DNA from 2 places in the Stenotrophomonas sp. Nf1 genome. Region 2 is predicted to be linked to the other one. Evidence: riboswitches for the same ligand, from Rfam matches in the RefSeq annotation. Region 2 holds a riboswitch; the other holds the start of a gene.
The links. Region 2 has a riboswitch for cobalamin ahead of btuB (TonB-dependent vitamin B12 receptor). Riboswitches for the same ligand answer to the same signal wherever they lie in the genome.
Positions count from the first base shown of each region.

Region 1: another riboswitch for cobalamin. It lies ahead of C9412_RS10050 (epoxyqueuosine reductase QueH); the one in region 2 lies ahead of btuB (TonB-dependent vitamin B12 receptor).

Region 1 covers NZ_PYTV01000004.1:302,053-313,620, forward strand. The annotation lists gene C9412_RS10030 (LysR family transcriptional regulator) at 1-13, opposite strand, end outside; gene purU (formyltetrahydrofolate deformylase) at 128-979, shown strand; gene C9412_RS10040 (NYN domain-containing protein) at 1,072-1,869, opposite strand; gene pncA (bifunctional nicotinamidase/pyrazinamidase) at 2,132-2,758, opposite strand; gene C9412_RS10050 (epoxyqueuosine reductase QueH) at 2,815-3,486, opposite strand; cobalamin riboswitch at 3,661-3,890, opposite strand; gene C9412_RS10055 (patatin-like phospholipase family protein) at 4,004-5,878, shown strand; gene C9412_RS10060 (DUF1028 domain-containing protein) at 5,955-6,908, opposite strand; gene C9412_RS10065 (short-chain fatty acyl-CoA regulator family protein) at 7,033-8,400, opposite strand; gene C9412_RS10070 (CoA-acylating methylmalonate-semialdehyde dehydrogenase) at 8,515-10,020, shown strand; gene C9412_RS10075 (acyl-CoA dehydrogenase family protein) at 10,035-11,201, shown strand; gene C9412_RS10080 (enoyl-CoA hydratase) at 11,198-11,568, shown strand, end outside.
Region 2 covers NZ_PYTV01000007.1:142,954-154,521, reverse strand. The annotation lists gene C9412_RS14180 (GAF domain-containing protein) at 1-110, shown strand, start outside; gene C9412_RS14175 (TfoX/Sxy family protein) at 107-469, shown strand; gene C9412_RS14170 (histidine phosphatase family protein) at 560-1,138, opposite strand; gene C9412_RS14165 (acyltransferase) at 1,270-2,394, opposite strand; cobalamin riboswitch at 2,454-2,676, shown strand; gene btuB (TonB-dependent vitamin B12 receptor) at 2,787-4,628, shown strand; gene gph (phosphoglycolate phosphatase) at 5,046-5,702, opposite strand; gene C9412_RS14150 (class I SAM-dependent methyltransferase) at 5,768-6,559, opposite strand; gene C9412_RS14145 (LysR family transcriptional regulator) at 6,556-7,485, opposite strand; gene C9412_RS14140 (NAD(P)H-binding protein) at 7,594-8,232, shown strand; gene C9412_RS14135 (MBL fold metallo-hydrolase) at 8,324-9,235, shown strand; gene dinB (DNA polymerase IV) at 9,343-10,431, opposite strand; gene fabA (3-hydroxyacyl-[acyl-carrier-protein] dehydratase FabA) at 10,623-11,138, shown strand; gene fabB (beta-ketoacyl-ACP synthase I) at 11,138-11,568, shown strand, end outside.

The sequences.
Region 1 (11,568 bases), on a different contig from region 2:
GCAACAGGTTCATGACCAGCCAGCTTGCCACGGGATCGGCCAAGTATCGCTTGGGACAGAACCAAGCCCTTCGGTTGCATCGGTGACCATCGATCCGATCAACACCCTGCTGGCCTACACTGCCAGGATGCGCCCCGATTCCATCCTCACCCTGTCCTGCCCCGATCGTACCGGCATCGTCTACCGTGTGTCCGGCCTGTTGTTCGACCACGGTTGCAACATCCTCGACGCCCAGCAGTTCGGTGACGAGGAGAGCGGCCGCTTCTTCCTGCGCGTGCATTTCGACCGCGACGCGAGCCTGCCGCTGGACACCGTGCACGCCGCGATGGCCACGTTGGCGGCCGACTTCGGCATGGACTGGCAGCTGCACGACGGTCGCCGCCGTGCGCGCCTGCTGGTGCTGGTCAGCAAGCAGGGGCATTGCCTGAACGATCTGCTGTTCCGCGCCCACAGTGGCCAGCTGAAGGTGGACATCGCCGCAGTGGCGTCCAATCACGCCGACTTCGCGCCGCTGGCCGCGTCCTATCAGGTGCCGTTCCATCATCTGCCGGTGAACGCCGAAACGCGCGCGGTGCAGGAGCAGCAGATCATCGATCTGGTCGAGCGCGAACGCATCGATCTGGTGGTGCTGGCGCGCTACATGCAGATCCTGTCACCCACGCTGTGCCGAGCATTGGCAGGCCGTGCGATCAACATCCACCACAGCTTCCTGCCCAGCTTCAAGGGCGCGCAGCCGTACCACCAGGCGCACGCGCGCGGGGTCAAGATCATTGGTGCCACCGCGCACTACGTAACCGAGGATCTGGACGAAGGCCCGATCATCGAACAGGACGTGGCCCGCGTCGACCATGCGATGGCGCCGCGCGAGCTGGTGCGGCTGGGCAGCGATACCGAATCGCAGGTGCTGGCACGCGCGGTGCGCCGCCATGTGGAGCACCGCATCCTGCTCAACGGACACCGCACGGTCGTATTCCGGTAGTGCCGGCCGCTGGCCGGCAATTGCAGCAATCCCGAGGTTGCCGGCCAGCGGCCGGCACTGCCACCGATGGCCGGTAATGCCCGGCGGCTTTCTCACTCTCCAGGAGGAGCGGCTTCATTCGCATTCCACGCGCTTTTCCTGCAGGCAGGCCTGGGGCACGTTGAGCGGACGCCATCAATGTGCTCCAGAAGGCCAGGCGGAATCGAAGACCACATCGGGTCCAACATGAAATCAACGCCCTCGCGACGCGCGAGTTTGGCGGCGGGTATGAAGTCCGCATCACCCGCCACCAGAATGATCTGGCGAACCTGCCGCTTCAGCGACAACGATGAGATATCCAGACCAATACGCATATCAACGCCCTTCTGTCTGACTTCCGGGTGCAGATCGCCGGGCAGAAGCGTGGAGAATGAGCGCTTGCCTTTCAGGAGCGCATCGAGCGTTCGTGAATCGGTTGTCCACGAACTGGAGTCCGCGAGATGGCCAAGACGCAGTGCCACTTTTCGCTTCTGCTTCAGGGCCTCGTGAAGGCTGACCCTGAAGTGTGCTTCCGGCGAGCGTGCATAGTCGATGCAGGCGCCTGAGATCGGGTTGTGCATCCGCTTCCGGAGTGGTGGGCAGTCGTAGAAGAAAATGCGGTAGAGATCCCGTCGTTCACACCCCGACGAATTCAGGTGCGCAAGTGCCCACCGGTAGGCAACCTCTGCGGCACGTTCAGCGTTGCCGGCGTTGTGAGGTTCAATCCGGCGGAATCTCTTAACGAAATATCCGCCATCGATGAGGATCGCCGTTGGCATGCCTTTGCCCTTTCGATTCCTTCCAGTAAAAAGCCCTCGGTTCGGCCGTCCCGCGATCTGTAGGGTGGCGTACTTGGAGGGCTGGAGGTTCATTGTGTTGCTGTCTGCAGGGGCAGACAAGCGGCAGAGGCGACATGATGACTCAACGGGCATCGCACGGTCGTATTCCGGTAGTGCCGGCCGCTGGCCGGCAACGGTAGAGATCCCGAGGAAGCCGGCCAGCGGCCGGCACTACCAAATCCTGCCTTCTGTAGAGCCGAGCCATGCTCGGCTGTTCTTCGGCCAGATGCTGTGAACCCGGTGGATGAGCCGAGCATGGCTCGGCTCTACAGTGAGCAACCGCAGGAGATGCGGGTCAGATCACCGCAACCCCCGCCTTGCCCAGCGCCTCGCGCACCATCGCGTCGTTGGCCTCGGTCACCGGCCGGGTCAGCTCCCACAGGAACTTCACCCGGAAGCCGGATTTCACCGCGTCCTGCGCGCTCCACAGCACGCAGTAGTCACGCGCCAGGCCGCACACGTGCACCTCGCGGATGCGGCGCTCGTGCAACCAGCCGGCCAGGCCGGTGGCCGGGCGCTCGCCGTCGGGGCCATGGTTTTCGCGGAAGGCGCTGTACGAATCCACCTGTGGGCGCGTGCCCTTGCGCAGGATCAGGTCGGCCGAAGTCCAGTCCACGCCCGGGTGCAGCACGGCGCCTTCGCTGCCTTGCACGCAGTGGTCGGGCCACAGGGTCTGCGGTTGTGCGTGCAGCAGGATGGTCTCGAACGGGCGCTTGCCGGGGTGCTGGCTGGCGAACGAGGCATGGTCGGCCGGGTGCCAGTCCTGGGTGGCCACCACCGTGCGGTAGTGGCGCTGCGCCAGCAGTGCGTTGATCGGCGCCACCAGCGCATCGCCCTGGTCACAGGCCAGCGCACCGCCGGGCATGAAGTCCGGCTGCAGGTCGATCACCAGCAGGGCGACATCGGCGGGCAGGGCAGTCATGGCAGATCCACTACAAACTGAAGGGGCGACCAGCGTGGCCGCCCCCCGAGCGCACGTCAATCGCCCTGCGGCGTCCCAGCGTCCTGCCCGTAGTACAGCAGGCCGATCCTGATCCGCTCGCGGCCGGTTTCACGGCGGTGGCGGTTGGCATCGCGCAGCGAATACACGCAGCCACAGTATTCCTGCTGGTAGAACTGCTCGCGCTTGCTGATCTCGACCATGCGGCTGGCACCACCGCCCTTGCGCCAGTTGTAGTCCCAGTATTGCAGGCCTTCGTAGCGCGAGGCGGCGCGGATGCCGCAGTCGTTGATCTGCGCCATGTTCTTCCAGCGCGAGATGCCCAGCGACGAACTGATGGTGTCGTAGCCGTGCTCGTGCGCATACAGCGCGGTGCGCTCGAAACGCATGTCGAAGCACATCGTGCAGCGGATGCCGCGCTCGGGTTCGTTCTCCATGCCGCGCGCGCGGCTGAACCAGTTGTCGGTGTCGTAGTCGCAGTCGATGAACGGAATGCCGTGCTGCTGCGCGAAGCGGATGTTCTCCTGCTTGCGCAGCTCGTATTCCTTCACCGGGTGGATGTTGGGGTTGTAGAAGAAGATCGCGTAGTCGATCCCGGAGGCGGTGATCGCCTCCATCACTTCACCCGAACAGGGCGCGCAGCAGGAATGCAGCAGCAGGCGCTTGCCGTCGGCGGGCAGGGTCAGGGTGGGGCGTTGGAGCTCGGTCATGGTCGGGTACCGCAGGGGCCGCCGGCAACGGCGACGGCCCCTGCCTCAGGGCGTGGGGAACGGGTCTGATCGGATACCGTGGAAAGGACGCGCGCGACCGCGCTGCCCGCCTGCGCAGGACAACGACAGCCCCGGCACCCTCCCCGCGGAGAGTCCAGGTCGAATCAGGGGACGGTCGTGTCCCCCGGCCGGGGCCGGTCTTCGGGCTGATGGACACGGGCCGAAGCCCTCCTACTCCCTGCCGCTTCCCAGGCGTAAGCCCAGTGCTGTTGGCAGGATTCGTTTCCATTCACCGCTGCGGGGCAGCTCCGGAATGGGCGCGCCAGGCGCCTTCACCGGATTCCCGTTTAAATCCCTGCCTTTGCCGGAGCGAGGACAGGGATACCTTCGGCGTGTGCACGGTGGACCGGTTGGCGACAATGGTCAAGGACCGAAGTCCGTGCAGTGGTGTGGCTCACTTCTCAGGTTGTGAGAGCGTCCCTTGCCATACTGGACACCAGCGGACGGGAGAGGGCGTGTGGCAGACAAATATTGCGATCTGGTCATGAAGGGCGGCATCACCAGCGGCATCGTGTATCCCAATGCAGTACTCGCGCTGGCCCGCGAATACCGCTTCAAGAGCATCGGCGGTACCTCGGCCGGCGCCATCGCCGCGGCAGTGGCGGCGGCGGCGGCCTGCGGCGATCGTCGCCAGCAGGCCGGCGAGCACCTGCCCGATGACGCCGGCTACAACGGACTGTCGGCGGTGTCGGCGCAGCTGTCGCAGCGCGGCTTCATCTATCGGCTGTTCCAGCCTGCACGCGGTGCGCGTGCGGCGTACCGGCTGCTGGTGGTACTTACCGGCAATGCCGGCCTGCCGCGCAAGCTGCTGTGCCTGGCCATCGCGGTGTTCACCATTGCACCGCTGGAAGTGCTGGTCTCGCTGGCGCTGCTGCTCGGCCTGGGCTGGTGGGGCGGTGGCTGGAGCGGCATGGCGGCCACGCTGGTGCCGTCGCTGCTGTGCGCGTATGGGGCGGGTGTGGCCGGCGCTGCGCTGCGGGTGGCGCGGGTGGCGCGGCGCAACCTGCTGGGCCTGTGCAGTGGTCTGGGGCGTGACCGCTCCAAGCCGGCACTGACCGAGTGGCTGCACACCTGCCTGCAGCAGCTGTCGGGCAAGGCACTGGACGCGCCGCTGACCTTCGCCGACCTGCATGACGCGCCGCGCTACGCCGGTGAGCCGGACAGCCCGCATGCGATCAGCCTGCAGATGATCACCACCTGTGTCTCGCACAACGAGCCGCGCACGCTGCCGCTGGGCGGGGCGCAGTTCTGGTTCCTGCGCGAGGAGTTCGCGCAGCTGTTCCCGGCCAGCGTGGTGCAGTGGCTGGTGGACCACGCCGGGCCGCCGCTGGAGGTGGACGGGCGGCACTATCACCGCCTGCCGCAGGGCCCGCAGCTGCCGGTGCTGGTGGCCACGCGCATGAGCCTGAGCTTCCCGCTGCTGATCAGCGCGGTGCCGTTGCATGAGCCGTCGCGCCGCGAGCGACGCTGCGAGCCGACGGCCGCGGCAGCCGATCCGGAGCACAACGTCGCCGACAGCATGGAAGGGTTGACCAGTGCCGGGCAGGCCTGTGGCCCGGTGATCACCGCCTTCCGCATCTGCTGGTTCTCCGACGGCGGCATCAGCAGCAACTTCCCGATCCATCTGTTCGACGCCGCGCTGCCGCGCTGGCCGACCTTCGCCATCAATCTGGTCTATCCGCAGCATGCCGAGGCCGTCGGCCACGGCGGCAGCGGCCGCCAGGCGCTGGAACACGCGGTGTTCCTGCCCACCGAAAACCGTCACGGCTGGCAGCGCACCTACCAGTCGATCGCCACGCCGCTGGCCGCCGCCGAACTGGGCCGCTTCCTGTTCGCGGTGGTGGCGACCATGCAGAACTGGCGTGACCTGCTGCAGGCACGGGCGCCGGGCTACCGCGACCGCATCGTGCACGTCAGCCTGCAGGGTGACGAAGGGGGAATGAACCTGGACATGCCGCAGGAGGTGCTGACCCGCATTGCCGACAAGGGCAGCCTGGCCGGCGCACGCTTCTGTGCGTTCTCGTTCGAGAACCACTACTGGATCCGCTGGCGCAATCTGGCCTCGGCCTACCAGCGCTACACGCTGGAAGTGGCGCGTACCGATGATCCGGCGCAGCAGGTACTGGCGTATCGCGCAGCCTATTCGATGGTCGCCAGCGGCGTGCCGGCACCGCCGTCGTACAAGCTGGGCTCGGAAGACAAACGGTTGGGCTCACAGCAGCTGTGGGGGCTGATGGTCGAACAGGGCCGCAGCTGGGACGACCTCGGTCCCGACCTCACCGACGGGGCGCCGCGGCCACTGCCGCAGATGAAGGTGACGCCGATTTATTGAACCGGTCCAATCGGGGGCAATCGGGGTCAGATCCGTTTTCCACAGGAAAACGGATCTGACCCCTCCCCGGGGTACCTCAGCGCCACGCCTCCACCACCGCATCACCCCGCAGCGGCGCATACAGCGGCAATGCCAGCTCCTGCTTTACCCAGCCCGGGTTGAGCGTGCGCAGACCGGCCAGATACTCGCGTGCCAGCGCGGCATCGCCCTGGCGCATGGCCAGCCGCGCAGCCCGGGCCCAGGTGCGGTCCCAGCCGTGTGCCAGCGACAGCGACGTCGCCAGCGCGGCGCGCGCACCGGCCACATCGCCTTTCTCCCAGCGTTGCTCGGCACGGATGATCGCGTCGTTGGACAGGCGCATGTCGTACAGCTCGCGCAGCCGCGCTACCGCGCGTGGATCGGCGTCCACGCGCAGGTCGGTGTCCTGCCAGTCGCCGCCGGGGGTGCGCACCAGCAACGCTGCCGACCATTGCCCGCTGCGTTGGCCCCCCGCCGCCTGGCCGGCTTCAAGTGCCGCCAGCAGGCGCGCCGCCAGTGCGCCGCGTGATGCCTGGAAGCTGCGTTGCATGGCGGCCAGCACCTCCGGCCCGGCCAGGCCGTTGCCCTGCACGCTGAGCATGCCCTCACCGTATGCACCGGCCCAGTCCGCCTGTTGAGCGGTGGCGCCGGTGTACTGCGCATTGCCACCGCGCGCGCTGACCAGCCCCACCTGGCGCTCGGCCAGCGTGGTGCCATCGAAGTCGCCGTCTTCATCGAGCAGTTGCTTGAGCACCTGGGCAGGCGTGCGGCCCTTGGCCAGCAATGCGAGGCCCTTCGACCCGTAGGTCGGATTGGTTTCAAACTGGCTGGCGACGGCACCGACCTTCGCCTGCGCCCACGGCACACCCACGCCACCGACCGCCAGGTTGTGCGTGGCTACTGCCACGCCGCAGTCGCCGGCCTGGTTGCAGGCCACGATGGAAAACGTCGCCCACGCCGGTGCGGCGACGGCAACGAGCAGCAGGGCCAGGCAAGGGCGTAGCAGGAACATGGGTGTCTCCATGGGCGGGCATCCCGATTGGGATGCAGCCGACACACGAAAGGTTTAATCCCGCGCGTCCCATCATGGGGTCAGATCCCTTTTGCAGGGCAAAAGGGATCTGACCCCAACGGCATCAACGCCCCGGCAACTGCGCGAACGCGCGCTGCATGCAGTCCTCGCGCGGGCACACCCGGCACCCCGGGCCGATCGATACCGAGTTGCCCGGGCTCTGCACATCCAGCCCCAGCGAATACACCAGCCGCTCGGCGTGCTGCAGGTCGCAGCCCAGCGCCACGGCGAAGGTCTTGCGCGGCTGGCCATGTCCCACCGGCCCGCTGCTGACCTGGCGCGCCAGCCAGAAGTGGCGCCGCCCATCGGGCATGCGCGCGGTCTGCGTGAGGATGCGCCCAGGCTGGTTGAACGCCTCGTAGACGATCCACAGCGGGCACGAACCGCCCACCTGCGAGAAATGGAAATCGGTGGCCGAGTGGCGCTTGGACACATTGCCCGCCCGGTCCACGCGGATGAAGAAGAACGGCAGCCCCGGGGCACTGCGCCGCGCCAGCGTGCTCAATCGATGGCACACCGCCTCGAAGCCCACGCCGAACTGGTGCGCCAGCAGTTCGATGTCGTAGCTGCTGGCTTCGGCCGCGCGCAGGAAGCGCAGGTAGGGCATCACCAGCGCACCGGCGAAGTAGTTGGAAAGACCGATGCGTGCCTGTGCGATGCGCGCGTCATCGTTGAAACCGGCACGCGCCACCACCGCATCGATCTGCGGCAGGTAGCCGTGCAGGGCCAGTTCGGCGGCCATCTGGAATGCCTGCTGGCCCGGCTCCAGGTAGTCGGGCAGCCACAGCCGGCGGCTGCCGGCGTCGTACTGGCGCTTCTCGCGCCCGGCCTGCAGCGCGGCCACTTCCACCAGCACCCCGTGGCGGTCGGCCAGCAATTGGCGCAGGCGCGGCGCCACGTGCCCGGGCGACAACCCCCACTCGGCGAACAGGCGTTCGGCCAGTTCGTCCAGTTCGGGAATGTGGTTGTGCATGCGGTTGAAGAACTCGCGTACCTGGTCGCCGGCCGGCAGGGTGCTGCCGGCCTCCGGCTCACCGAGCTGGAACTCCAGTGCGGCGGCATGCTCGCGTAGCGCCAGGTGACGGCGGTGCAGGTCCAGCAGGGCACGGCTGACCTGCGGCAGGTTGCCGGCCAGGGCGCGCAGTTCGGTGGCGCTGACGTCGGCCAGGCCCAGGTCGCGCAGGGTCTCACCCAGCGCTTCCTGCAACGCGGCGGGCTCATCTTCGTCGAACAGGGCCGAAACGTCGCCCAATACCTGGCCCAGCTTCTTCTGCACGGCCGGGGTCAGCGGGCGCTTGTTGCGCTCGATCTGGTTCAGATAACTGGCCGACAGCCCCAGCGCCCGCGCCAGGTCGGCCTGGCTGTAGCCGCGCTGTTCGCGCAGCCGCAGCAGGCGCAGGCCGAGTTGTCGCTGGGCAGCTGAATAATTCACAGAATTAACAGGAATCGTGGGGTGTGTTGGCCAGATTAAGCGGGTTCAGCCCGGAAATCGAGGTGGGCGCTGTGAATAATGCCAAGCATCTTTCGAGCCCGTGGGATTGTCGTCATGACTGTTGCAGCGCCCCGTATCCGCATGCTGATCGATGGCCAGTTCATCGAATCGGCCACCTCCCACTGGCAGGACGTGGTCAATCCGGCCACCCAGGACGTGCTGGCCCAGGTGCCCTTCGCCACCGCCGCTGAAGTGGACGCCGCCGTCGCTGCCGCCAAGGAAGCCTTCAAGACCTGGCGCAAGACCCCGATCGGCACCCGCGCGCGCATCTTCCTGAAGTACCAGCAGCTGATCCGCGAGAACATGAGCGAGCTGGCCCACATCCTCACCGCCGAACAGGGCAAGACCCTGCCCGACGCCGAAGGCGATGTGTTCCGCGGCCTGGAAGTGGTCGAGCACGCCGCCGCCATCGGCAACCTGCAGCTGGGCGAACTGGCCAACAACGTGGCCAATGGCGTGGATACCTACACGATCATGCAGCCGCTGGGCGTCTGCGCCGGCATCACCCCGTTCAACTTCCCGGCGATGATCCCGCTGTGGATGTTCCCGATGGCCATTGCCACCGGCAACACCTTCATCCTCAAGCCGTCCGAGCAGGACCCGATGGTCACCATGCGCCTGGTCGAACTGGCGCTGGAAGCCGGCATTCCGAAGGGCGTGCTCAACGTCGTCCACGGCGGCGAGGAAGTGGTCAACGCCATCTGCGACCACCCGGACATCAAGGCCGTGTCGTTCGTCGGTTCCACCCGCGTCGGCACCCACGTCTACAACCGTGCCTCGCTGGCCGGCAAGCGCGTGCAGTGCATGATGGGCGCCAAGAACCACGCCGTGGTGCTGCCGGACGCCAACAAGGAACAGACCCTCAACGCGATGGTCGGCGCTGCCTTCGGTGCGGCTGGCCAGCGCTGCATGGCCGCCTCCACCCTGGTGCTGGTCGGTGAAGCACGCAACTGGGTGCAGGACCTGGTGACCAAGGCCAAGACCCTCAAGGTCAGCGGCGGCACCGTATCCGGCACCGATGTCGGCCCGGTCATTTCCTGCAGCGCCCGCGAGCGCGTGGAAGGCCTGATCGCCTCGGGCGTGGAGCAGGGCGCCAAGCTTGTGCTCGATGGCCGCAAGCCGCAGGTGGATGGCTTCGAGAAGGGCAACTTCGTCGGCCCGACCATCTTTGCCGGTGTCACCACCGACATGCGCATCTACCAGGAAGAAATCTTCGGGCCGGTGCTGGTCATCCTCGAAGCGGAAACGCTGGAAGACGCCATCGAGATGGTCAACAGCAACCCCAACGGCAACGGCACCGCACTGTTCACCCAGTCTGGCGCGGCCGCACGCAAGTTCCAGGAAGACATCGACGTGGGCCAGGTTGGCATCAACGTGCCGATTCCGGTGCCGGTGCCGCTGTTCTCGTTCACCGGTTCGCGCGCGTCCAAGCTGGGCGACCTGGGCCCGTACGGCAAGCAGGTGGTGCTGTTCTACACCCAGACCAAGACGGTCACCGCGCGCTGGTTCGATGACGAAACGCTGAGCCACGGCGTCAACACCACGATCAGCCTGAAGTAACCGCAGGAGCAGCCATGAGCCACTCGATGACGACGGAACTGGAAGAAGCACAGCAGGCGTACCGCGAGGCTGCGCGCGACTTCGCACACGCCGAACTGGCGCCGCACGCCGCGCGATGGGATGCGGAGGGCATCTTTCCGCGCGAGGCGATCGCCAAGGCCGGTGAACTGGGCTTCTGCGGTCTGTACATGGACCCGGAAGTGGGCGGCAGCGGCCTGAGCCGTCTGGACGCCGCCGTCGTCATCGAGGAGCTCGCCAACGTCGATCCGTCGACCGCGGCCTACATCAGCATCCACAACATGGCCTCGTGGATGGTGTCCAAGTGGGGCCAGCCGGCCCTGCGCGAAGCGTGGGGCACCTCTCTGTCCTCGGGCAACAAGCTGGCCTCGTACTGCCTGACCGAACCGGGCGCCGGTTCCGATGCGGCCTCGCTGAAGACCACGGCGGTGCGCGACGGCGACCACTTCGTGCTGAACGGCGCCAAGGCCTTCATCTCCGGCGCCGGTGCCACCGAACTGCTGGTGGTGATGGCGCGTACCGGCGGTGCCGGTGCCGGCGGCGTCAGCGCCATCGCGGTGCCGTCGGACCTGCCGGGCGTCAGCTTCGGCCGCAAGGAAGAGAAGATGGGCTGGAACAGCCAGCCCACCCGTGGCATCACCTTTGAAAACGTCCGCGTGCCGGTCAGCCACCTTCTGGGAGAGGAAGGCGGCGGCTTCAAGCTGGCGATGAAGGGCCTGGACGGCGGTCGCATCAACATCGCCGCCTGCTCGCTGGGTGCTGCGCAGGGCGCACTGGATGCCGCACGCCGCTACATGGGCGAGCGCCGCCAGTTCGGCAAGGCGCTGGCCGAGTTCCAGGCGCTGCAGTTCAAGCTGGCCGACATGGCCATCGAACTGGTCGCTGCGCGGCAGATGGTGCACACCGCCGCGCGCAAGCTCGATGCCGGTGCCAGCGATGCCAACGTGTGGTGCGCGATGGCCAAGCGTTTCGCCACCGATGCCGGTTTCAATGTCTGCAACGAAGCGCTGCAGATCCACGGTGGCTACGGCTACATCCGCGAGTACCCGATCGAGCGCCTGCTGCGTGACTGCCGCGTGCACCAGATCCTGGAAGGCACCAACGAGATCATGCGGGTGATCGTTGCCCGTCACCTGCTCAACACCGAAGAGGAACTGCGATGAAGGATTGGCGTACCCAGGAGCACGTGGGCCTGAAGGTCGAGGTGGATGGCCACACCGCCGTGGTCACCCTGCACAACCCGCCCGCGCACACCTGGACCGTGCACAGCCTGTCGGCGCTGCGCGACCTGGTGGGCGCGCTCAACGCAGACCGCGACATCTACGCGCTGGTGATCACCGGTGACGGCGAGAAGTTCTTCTCCGCTGGTGCCGACCTCAACCAGTTCGCCTCCGGTGACAAGGCCGCCGCACGCGAGGCCGCGCGCCGTTTCGGTGAAGCGTTCGAAGCGCTGTCCGCTTTCCGTGGCGTGTCGATTGCCGCCATCAACGGCTATGCGATGGGCGGCGGCCTGGAATGCGCGCTGGCCTG
Region 2 (11,568 bases):
AGCTGATCGGCGTGTTCGACATCGACAGCCCCAAGGTCGGCCGCTTCGATGCCGACGACCAGGCCGGACTGGAAGCCATCGCGCGCGTGTTCGTCGAGGCGCTGGGATGAGCGCACCGAAGCTGCGCAACATCGGCCCGAAGAGTGCAGCCTGGCTGCGCCAGGTCGGCCTGCGCAGCCGCGAGGACCTGGCCGCGATCGGTGCGGTGGGCGCCTTCGTCAAGGTCAAGCGGGCCGGCTTCAAGCCCAGCCTGAACCTGCTCTACTCGCTGGAAGGGGCTTTGCTGGACTGCCACTGGCAGGACCTGAGCGAGCCGCAGCGTGAAACACTGGTGCAGGAGTACGAGGCACGCATCGCCGCGCATCCGCTGAAGGCGGCCGGCCCGGCCTCGGGTCCGGTGCATGAGCAGCGCTTCGATGACGACGCTGACGCTGAGGACAGCGCAGCGGACGACGCCGACGAGGATTGACGGCCTGGTAGTGCCGGCCGCTGGCCGGCAACCTCGGGAACGTTGCAAAGATCGTGCAGCTGCCGGCCAGCGGCCGGCACTACCGCTGGCTTACGGCTGCTGCAGCTCCAGCAGTTCGCCCACCAGGCCCACCTCACCGCGCTCCAGCCACACCCGCAGACGGGTACCGTGGTCGATGCGCAAGGCCCAGCACAGCGACATCGGCAGACCGCAGACCTGCGACAGCACCATGCGCAGCGGTCCACCGTGGCTGACCACCAGCGTCGGTAGCGGCTCCTCCTCGTCCAGCAACCGGTCGAGCGCGCGCGCGATGCGCCGTTCGAAGTGGCCCCAGCTTTCACCGTTGGGCGGCGGGAACGCATGCGGATCGGCGTGGAAGGCTGCCAGCGCGTCCTCCGGCAGGTCGAACAGCGACTGCCCGTCCCAATCGCCGAAATCCAGCTCCTCCCATTCCTCGTCTGCTTCCACATCCAGTCCGCGTGGGGTGGCCAGCGCCATGGCCGTATGCAGCGAACGCAGGCGCGGCGAACTGATCACCCGCTGCCATTCCTGCCCGGCGTAAGCCTCCACCAGTTCCTGCGGCAGGCGCGCCAGCTGCGGCGGATCGCTGCGGCCATCGAGGTATTCATCACGGCCGTTGCCCGCGTGGCGGACCAGATCGAGAATCATCGCTGCCGGCCGGTCTGTACCTGCCGGCGCGGCAGCGCCTTGGACAGGCCAGCGGCGGGAATCGGTAGCGGTTGGAACAGAATCATCGGCAACACTTCCAGAACTGATGCCCCGCGACGGGGCGCATCATTCTAGCGTGCGCCGCCCTCTGGCTGCCCACCTGCAACGGCGCTGCGCACCGGCATGGCGGGCGACATCAGCCGTTTGCCGAGACGGATCATCGGAGCTTCGACAAAACGATGGCCGAGTGCAGCCAGCGGCAGTACCACCAGCAGCGTCATCGCCGCGCACAACAGGTAGCCGACACTGCCGCCCTGGACGGCAAGCACCCGCGCGAACACCGGACCGAGCACCGCGATGACGATCGGATGGCCGAGATAAAGCGAATAGCTCACCGTGCCCAGCCAAGCGGAAAAGCGGTTCACCAGCCAACGCGGCGGACACTGCGAGAAGCCCAGCAGCAGGCACAGGTAGCCCAGCCCCGACAACTGCCACTGCCAGGGGCCGGCGGCAGCCCACGCGACTGAGGACGCGGCCAGCAGCAACAACAGCACACCGGCCAGGTTCAACCCCTGTGCCCAGCGCCGCGCGCGCGGTGCCGGCAACCGCGCCAGTGCAGCAAAGGCATGGAAGCCCACCAGCCCCATCGCGAAGACGGGGGCATGGCGCAGCCAACCGTAGTCACCCAGCGAAGCCTGGAGGCGCGGGCCCAGCACGCCCGTCCAGGCCAGCACCACCAGCGCCAGCAATCCGATCAACAGCGCCCAGGCGCTGCGCGCCTTGCCGACCAGCACGTAGAGCGCGGGAAAGATGGCGTAGAACAGCATCTCCACGCCCACCGCCCAACTGGCCCACACGATGCCCGCTTCCCATCCCGGGAACAGGTTGAAGGTGAAGGACAGGTTGGCCGCGATCTCCCCCCATGAATGACCGGCATGGTCGCCGCGACCATCGCGGAACAGGGAGAACATCAACAGCACATAGAAGAGCGGCGCGATGCGAAGGAATCGATGCAGGTAGAAGCTCAGCAGCGGCCGGCCGCTGGCCTGATGCCGGGGCATGGTGTAACACAGGGAAAACGCACTGATGACGAAGAACAGCGCAACGCCGGTGGCCCCCATGTGCACGGCCGGCAGCCAGGCCGCCGCTACCGGCAGGGCCGGTGCCGGCATCGACTGTACGTGGTACAGCACCACGTACACCGCCGCCAGGCCACGCAGGGCATCGAGAAACTGCAGGCGATCCTTCGCAACCATGGCCACTCGCACGAACCTGAAGAGGCCACTACTCTAACGCCCGCGGCAGGCAATGACTTAGACTGCGCGCACTTCCAGGTGACCTGCGGCTTCGGCCGGCAGGTTGAAACGGGAAGCCGGTGACGCGTGATTCCGCGCCATGCCGGCGCTGCCCCCGCAACGGTAAGCACGTCAGTTCCAGGCAATACGCCACTGTGCCGCGCGCACGGGAAGGCGCCTGGACGGTGGCCTCGCGCCACCCGGCGGCGAGCCCGGAGACCGGCCCGGAAGCCTCAGGTCGCGATGCGGTGGGCATGGCGCCAGATGCCTGCAGCCTGCGGGCATCGGCGCGTGCCTGCCTTCGCGGCTTCTCCCCTTCGCCACGCGGGCGTGCGTGGCACCTGGAGTCCCCCATGAAGCTGCAGTCCCGAATGCTGACCCTGGCCGTGCTGGCCGCCCTGCCCGCGCTGGCCCATGCCAACCAGGACACCACCGCACTCGACCAGGTCCTGGTCACTGCCACCCGCACCCCGATCGCGCTGCAGGACAGCATCGCGCCAGCGCAGGTGATCGACCGTGCGCAGATCGAATCCAGCCAGGCCACCTCGCTGCAGGAACTGCTGCGCGGGCGTGCCGGCATCAACCTGACCAACGCCGGTGGCCTAGGCAAGCAGAGTTCGCTGTTCCTGCGTGGCACCAACTCCGGCCACACCGTGGTGCTGGTCGATGGCGTGCGCATCAACAGCGCCGACCTCGGCCTGGCCATGTACCAGGACCTGCCGCTGGCGCAGATCGAGCGCGTGGAAATCGTCCGTGGTCCGCAGTCGAGTCTGTACGGCGCCGATGCCATCGGTGGCGTGATCCAGATCTTCACCCGTCGCAACCAGGGTGACTTCGCCCCGCACTTCCAGCTTGGTGGCGGCAGCAACGGCCTGCGCGAGGCCAGCGGTGGCATCGGCGGCGGCACCGAGCGCGGCTGGTTCGGCGCCGACATCGCCTACCAGCACTCCGATGGCATCGATGCCTGCCGCGGCTCGGCCACGCTGTTCACCGGTTGCTTCGCCGACGAGCCTGACCGCGACGGCTACCGCAACCTGTCCAAGAGCCTGCGCGGCGGCTATACCTTCAACGAGCAGTGGAACGTGGAAGGCAGCGCGCTGCGCGCCGATGGCAAGAACCATTACGACGGCTACTACAACTACTCCGAGACCCGCCAGCAGGTACTGGCCGGCAAGGTGCGCTACACCCCGTCCGAGCGCGTGGCCTTCACCGCCAACGTCGGACGCAGCGACAACGAATCGGACAACTTCGGTGCCTTCGATGTGCGTGGCAGCGCGCAGACCCACCGTGACAGCGCTTCGCTGCAGGGTGATTTCGGCGTGGCCGACGGCCAGCTGCTGAGCGCCGGCGTCGACTGGAGCGAAGACAACCTGGACGGCAGCAGCGCCGGTTACCTCGTCGACAGCCGCCGCAACACCGGCGTGTTCGTGCAGTACCAGGGCCGCTTCGGCCGCCACCAGCTGCAGGCCAGCGCGCGTAACGACGACAACCAGCAGTTCGGCAACCACGCCACCGGCAGCGTCGGCTGGGCGATGGAGCTGGGCCACGGCCTGCGCCTCAACGCCAGCTACGGCACCGCCTTCAAGGCACCGACCTTCAGCGACCTGTACGACCCGTGGAGCGGCGTGCCGACCCTGGATCCGGAGAAGTCCAAGAGCGCCAATCTGGGCGTTTCGCAGCAGGGCCAGGGCTGGCACTGGGGCCTGGACGTGTACGAAACGCGTATCGACGACCTGATCACCTACGATGCCGCGACGTTCCGGATGCAGCAGGTGGAGAAGGCCCGCATCCGCGGCGCCGAACTGACCGGTGGCGCGCTGCTGGCCGGCTTCGACATCACCGCGCAGCTGAGCTACACCGACCCGCGCAACCGCACCGGGGACAGTGCACAGTTCGACAACTGGCTGCCGCGCCGCGCGCAGCAGACCGCTCGCCTGGACATCGACCGTCGCTTCGGTGATTTCCGCACCGGGCTGACCGTGCAGGGTGCCGGCAAGCGCTATGACGATGCCGCCAACACGGTGAAGGTCGGCGGCTACGGCACGCTGGATCTGCGCGCCGAGTACGCATTGACGCCGTCGTGGTCGCTGCTGGCACGCGCGGCCAACGTGTTCGACCGCAGGTACGAGACGGTTGCGTGGTTCAACCAGCCCGGCCGCGAGTACCAGCTGAGCGTGCGTTACCAGCCGAAGTAGTGCCGGCCGCTGGCCGGCAACATCGCCATCTTCGGCAACGCATTGCGGGTTGCCGGCCAGCGGCCGGCACTACCCATTGCGTCGCGGCCAACGTGTTCGACCGCAGGCCGCGAGTACCCGCTGAGCGTGCATTACCAGCCGAGGTAGTGCCGGCCGCTGGCCGGCAACATCGTGATCTTCGGCAACGCATTCCGGGTTGCCGGCCAGCGGCCGGCACTACCCATTGCGTCGCGGCCAACGTGTTCGACCGCAGGCCGCGAGTACCCGCTGAGCGTGCGTTACCAGCCGAGGTAGTGCCGGCCGCTGGCCGGCAACATCGCCATCTTCGGCAACGCATTGCGGGTTGCCGGCCAGCGGCCGGCACTACCCGTTGCGTTGGCCCGGGTTACCGCCCGACGACCGGCGTTGTCCGTTGCATCAACCCTGCAACCCCGGCAGTTCGCGCAGGTCATCGATCACCGCCACTGCATGCGCGGTGGCCAGATCCAGGCCGCGCGGATAGCCGTAGCGCACCAGTGCGATCGGCATGCCGGCATCTTCGGCGGCGCGGTAATCGGTGAGCGAGTCACCGACCATCAGGCAGTCCTCCACCGGCAACCCGAAATGGGCAGCAATGTGGCGCAGCGGCTCGCCGCTGGGCTTGCGCTGTGGCAGCGAATCACCGCCCAGCACCAGCGCGAACGCATCGGCGATGCCCAGGTGCTGCAGCAGCGGCGGCACCAGGGCTTCGGGCTTGTTGGTGCAGATTGCCAGCGGCACGTCGCGGGCACGCAGCTGCGCCAGCGCGCCGGTCACCCCTTCGAACAGCTGCGGGCTGCGCAGCAGGCAGTCGCGGTAATGCACCATGAACACTGGCATCACGGCGGCCAGATCGACCTTGCGACCGGCCGCCTGCATGGCCTGTTCAACCAGCCGGCCCACGCCGTCGCCGATCCAGCCCAGCACGGTGGACTCGGGCACGCGCGCCACGCCGATCTGCTCCAGCGTGCGGTTCAGCGCTTCGGCGATATCGGCGGCGCTGTCCACCAGCGTGCCATCAAGATCGAACACAACCAGCGGATAGGGATACGACAAGGGACGGCACCTGCACGACGTGGAGCCGTCCATTGTACGCCGCCGGTTTTCCTGCCGGACCGGCCTCAACCGATGCGGCGCGCGCGCGTGGCCAGGAAGGTGGGCAGATAACGATCAATGAGGAAGCGTGGCTGTGGCTGCCAGTCTTCCATGAAGCGATCGATGACGAAGCCGGCGTCGAGCTGGCCGCCAAGCAGTTCGGTCAGGCTGTGGCCGAAGGTCAATGCATCGCCACGGGCCAGTTTCGCTTCGCGCTCGGCCGGCGCCAGGTCTTCCAGATCCGAGTAGGGAATGGCGTACTGCGGCCGGATCAGGCCCTGCGCATCCAGCTGCGGATCGCGTGCACCGACAAACAGCACCGGGTTGTAGAAGCTGGCCATCAACAGGCCATCGCGGGCCAGCACGCGGTGGCACTCGTTCCACACCGGGCGCACGTCGGGCACGTACAGATTGGAGATCGGCTGGAACACCACATCGAAGCTGCCGCTGGCGAAGGCGTGCAGATCGCGCATGTCGCCCTGCACGGTGCGCAACTGCAGGCCATCGCGCGCGGCCACCGCACGGTCCTGTTCCAGCTGCCCATCGGAAAGGTCGAACACGGTGACCTCGGCACCGGCCGCCGCCAGTACCGGCGCCTGCTGGCCGCCGCCAGAGGCCAGGCACAGGATGCGGCGGCCGCGCACATCACCCAGCCAGTCCAGCGGCAGCGCGCGCGGGGTCAGGTGCACCTGCCATCGCCCTTCGCGGGCGGCGGCGACGGTGGCACTGTCCACGGGGCGCGACCATTCGCGCACCTCGCTGGCCTGGCGGTCCCAGGCAGCACGGTTGTGGTCGATCAGGGCCTGTCCATGGTTCATGCGTTCTCCTTGCCCGGTGGGCGCCAATCCAGATCCTGGAAGGACGGGCTGGCGAAGCATTCGGCCAGGAAGTCCAGGAATCTCCGCATGATAACGGGCTGCTGGCGCCGCGATGCGTACACCGCATGAATGCCGAGCTCGTCCAGACTGAACTCGGGCAACAGCTCGATCAGCTCACCACTGCGCAGCAGCGGCGCCACCTGGTAGGTCGGCAACATGGCGATGCCGGCGCCGGCACGCACCGCTTCCAGCAACAGCGACGCCTCGTTGGCGCTGATGTTGCCGCCCACCGCCACCGAGAGTGAGCGGCCATCGCGGTGCAGCTGCCACAGGCTCTTGCCGACGTAGTGATGGGTCAGGCAGTTGTGCGCGGCCAGATGCTCAGGCGCAGTGGGGGTACCGTGCAGCTGCAGGTAGGCGGGGGTCGCGCACAGCACCGAGCGGCACGTGGCCAGCCGTCTCGCGATCAGGCTCGGGTCGATCTGGCGGGCGATGCGCACCGCCAGGTCTACCCGTTCCTCCACCAGGTTGACCGTGCGATCGACCAGCAGCAGCTCGATGCGCGCCGCCGGGTGCCGCGCGACGAAGCCGGCCACCGCACGCGCCAGGTGGCTCTGTCCGAACGACACGCTGGCCGTCACCCGCAGCGTGCCGTGCGGCTCGGGATCGTCGCTGGCCAGTTCGCCCTGCAGCTCCTCGCCGATGGCCAGCATCTGCCGGAAGCGCACCAGTGCCGCTTCGCCGGGACCGGTCAGGCTGATCCGGCGCGTGGTCCGGTGCAGCAGGCGCACGCCCAGCCAACCCTCGACCTCGGCCAGGTAGCGGGTGACCATCGCCCGCGACATGTCCAGCACCTCGGCGGCGGCGGTGAGGCTGCCGCGCTCGGCCACCTCGACGAACACGGTCATGGCGGTCAATCGGTCCATCTGCTCGATTCCTGCAACAAACAAGCGCGTTATACGCTGTTTTTCGAGCGACTGCAGCGGCCTAGAGTGGCCCCATTCCCACCCCACACCGCCCCACGGAGTCCTGCCATGAAGATCGCCCTCGTTGGTTCCACCGGCAATATCGGCCGCCAGATCGCCCGCCACGCGCTGGCCCGCGGCCATCAACTCACCGTCATCGTGCGCAGCGCGCAGGACCTGCCGGCCGAACTGGCCGGCGCGCATCCGGTGATCGCCTCGCTGGATGACCAGGACGCCCTGGTGGCCGCCATCGCCGGCCACGACGTGCTGGCCAGCGCCTACGGCCCGCGCCCGGGGGATGACGTCGGCCGCGTCGGCGAAGTGGCCGCGCAGCTGGCTGCGGCCGCACGCAAGGCCGGTGTGCCGCGCCTGGTGGTGGTCGGTGGCGCCGGCAGCCTGGAAGTCGCGCCGGGCGTGCAGCTGGTCGATACCCCGAGCTTCCCGGAGGCCTACAAGCCGTACGCGCTGGCCCACCGCGAAGCGTTCAAGCGCCTGCAGGCGGTGGACGACCTGGACTGGACCTTCTTCTCGCCGGCCGCTGAAATCGGCCCGGGCGAAGAACGTGGCCAGTACCGCGTGCAGCCCAAGGCCTTCCTGGCCGACGCCAGCGGCCACAGCCGCATCAGCTATGCCGACTACGGCGCCGCCTTCGTCGCCGAGCTGGAGGCGCATCAGTACCCGAAGCAGATCATCACTGCCGCGTATTGATCGACGCGCGTGCCCTGTAGAGCCGAGCCCACGCTCGGCTTTCCGTGAAAATACAGCCGAGCATGGCTCGGCTCTACACAAGGAATTGCCCATGCGTACCGCCGCCCTGCTGCTTCCCATTGCCCTGGCCGCCAGCTTCACCAGCACTCCGCTGCTGGCCGCCCCGGCGGCGCCGGCACCGGCCACGGCAGCGAAATCCCAGCTGCACCTGCAGACCTTCCATCCTGGCCCGCAGGCGATGTTCTCGGTGTCTTCGGTACTGATCGAGGGCCGCCACGACGCGATCCTGGTCGATGCGCAGTTCGGTGCCAGCGATGCGCGCAGGCTGGTGGATCTGATCCGCGCCAGCGGCAAGCAGCTGACCACGATCTACATCAGCCACGGCGATCCGGACTACTACTTCGGCCTGGCTACCGTGCAGGATGCGTTTCCGCAGGCGCGCATCGTTGCCACCGCACAGACCGTCGCCCACATCCAGCAGACCCAGGCCGGCAAGCTGGCCTACTGGGGGCCGAAGATGGGCGCCGATGCACCCGCACGCATCGTGCTGCCGCAGGTGCTCGACGGCGATGCCCTGCAGCTGGAAGGCCAAAGCCTGCCGCTGATCGGTCTGGACGGTCCGACCCCGGACCGCAGCGTGCTGTGGGTGCCCTCGCTGCGTGCGATCGTCGGCGGCATTCCGGTGGTGGCCGGTGAACATGTGTGGATGGCCGATACGCAGACGCCGAAGTCGCACGCCGACTGGCTGCAGACGCTGCAACGCCTGCAGGCACTGAAGCCGAAGGTGGTGGTGCCGGGACACTACGCACCCGGTGCGGCGCTGGACGCCAGCGCGCTGCGCTTCACTGCCGCCTACATCCGTGCCTTCGATGCCGAGACGGCGAAGGCCAGGGACAGTGCAGCACTGGTGAAGGCGATGCAGGCGCGCTACCCGACGCTGGCCGGCGAAGCATCACTGGAACTGAGCGCGAAAGTGGCCAAGGGCGAGATGCAATGGCCGTGAAGTAGAGGGATTCTTCTGCCACGGAATGCCGATGGGGTCAGATCCGTTTCCTTCGGGAAACGGATCTGACCCCGGTTTGTAGATCCACGCCATGCGTGGATGAACGATCAGCAGCGATCGTTCGGTTCGTGCTCGAACAATTCCCCCTGCACCACCGGCTCCTTTTCGCGGAAGCCACCGAGGCCGACACCGACCAGGCGGTAACGGGTCGCGGCCGGCAGGTCGACGCGCGCGCGCAGCGCCAATGCGATGTCGCGCAGCTCTTCCATCGACTCCGGCGGGCGCTCCGGGGTGAAGCTGCGGGTGAGGATGCGGAACTGCGCGGTCTTCAGTTTCAGCACCACGGTGTGGCCGATGCGCTCGGTCTTGCGGGTGGCCTTCCAGGTCTTTTCGGCCAGCTGCACGATGGCCTCGCCCAGGTCTTCCAGCAGCAGGTCCTCGGCGAACGTGTCCTCCGACGAGATCGACTGCACCTGCTGGTCCGGTTCCACCGGGCGCTCGTCGATGCCGCGTGCGCGGTTGTACAGGCTGCGGCCGAAGCTGCCGAAGGCCTCTTCCAGATCGATCAGCGCCCATTGCCGCAGATCGCCGCAGGTGACGATGCCGCGCGCGGCCAGCTTGCCTTCCATCACCTTGCCCACGCCCGGCACGCGGTTCACCGGCAACGGTGCCAGGAACGCATCCACGCGCTGCGGCGGAATCACGAACTGGCCATCGGGCTTACGCCAGTCCGAGGCGATCTTGGCCAGGAACTTGTTCGGCGCAATCCCGGCTGAAGCAGTCAGGTTCGTTTCCTCGCGGATCTGCGCGCGGATGGTGCGGGCGATCTCGGTAGCCAGTTCGATGCCGCTCTTCGGTTCGGTCACATCCAGGTAGGCCTCGTCCAGCGACAGCGGCTCGACCAGGTCGGTATGGCGCAGGAAGATCGCCCGCACCTGCTGTGACACCGCCTTGTAACGTGCGAAGTCGGGCGGCACGAAGATCGCATCCGGGCACAGGCGTTCAGCGCGCACGGCAGGCATCGCCGAACGCACACCGAACACCCGCGCCTCGTACGACGCCGCGCAGACCACTGAACGCGCGCCGCGCCAGGCCACCACCACCGGCTTGCCGCGCAGCGAGGGATCGTCGCGCTGCTCCACCGACGCGTAGAACGCGTCCATGTCGACGTGGATGATCTTGCGCAGTCGGGTCATGTCAGGTGGAAGAGGCGGGGACAGGCGGTGCGGGCCACACGCCGAAGTATGGTCGTTGCACATCAACAGGATGCGCGTATTCCCTTGAAAACACTACGGTTGCGTACGGTTGAAATGTTTGATCGGCGCAGTTTCCACGGGCATGCTCGAGCGCTTGTTTCCCTGTTTCCCCGCTTCCAGGATTGTGCTTCATGACCCGTCTCCACGCGTTCAACCGCGAACAGCTGCTGGCCAGCGCACGCGGTGAACTGTTCGGCAGCGCTGCCGGCCGTTTGCCCAACGACCCGATGCTGATGTTCGACCGCATCACCGAAATCCGCGAGGACGGCGGACCGCATGGCAAGGGCATGGTACGCGCCGAACTGGATATCCGCCCGGACCTGTGGTTCTTCGGCTGCCATTTCATCGGCGACCCGGTGATGCCCGGCTGCCTGGGCCTGGACGCCATGTGGCAGCTGACCGGCTTCTACCTGACCTGGCTGGGCGCGCCCGGCAAGGGCCGCGCACTCGGCTGTGGCGAGGTGAAGTTCACCGGCCAGGTGCTGCCGGAGGCCAAGCTCGTGCGCTACGAGATCGACATCAGCCGCGTCATCAACCGCAAGCTGGTGATGGCCCAGTCCGACGCCCGCATGTACGTGGACGACCGCGAAATCTACAGCGCCCGCGACCTGCGCGTGGGCCTGTTCACCGAAACCGGGAGCTTCTGATGCGTCGCGTCGTCATCACCGGCATGGGCATCACGTCCTGCCTCGGCAACGATCTGGATACCGTCTCCAGCGCGCTGCGCGAAGGCCGCTCGGGCATCACCGCACTGGCCGACCATGCCGAGGCCGGCCTGCGCAGCCAGGTGGGTGGTCGTGTCGACCTCGAACTGGAGGCACTGATCGACCGCAAGCAGAAGCGCTTCATGAGCGATGCGGCGGCCTTCGCCTACCTGGCCATGCGCGATGCCATCGCCGATGCCGGGCTCAGCGCCGAGCAGGTCAGCAGCCTTCGTACCGGCCTGATCGCCGGCTCCGGCGGCGGCTCCAGCGAATGGCAGATCGGTGCGGTCGATCTGCTGCGCGAGCGCGGCGTGCGCAAGGTCGGCCCGTACATGGTGCCGCGCACGATGTGCTCGACGGTCTCGGCCTGCCT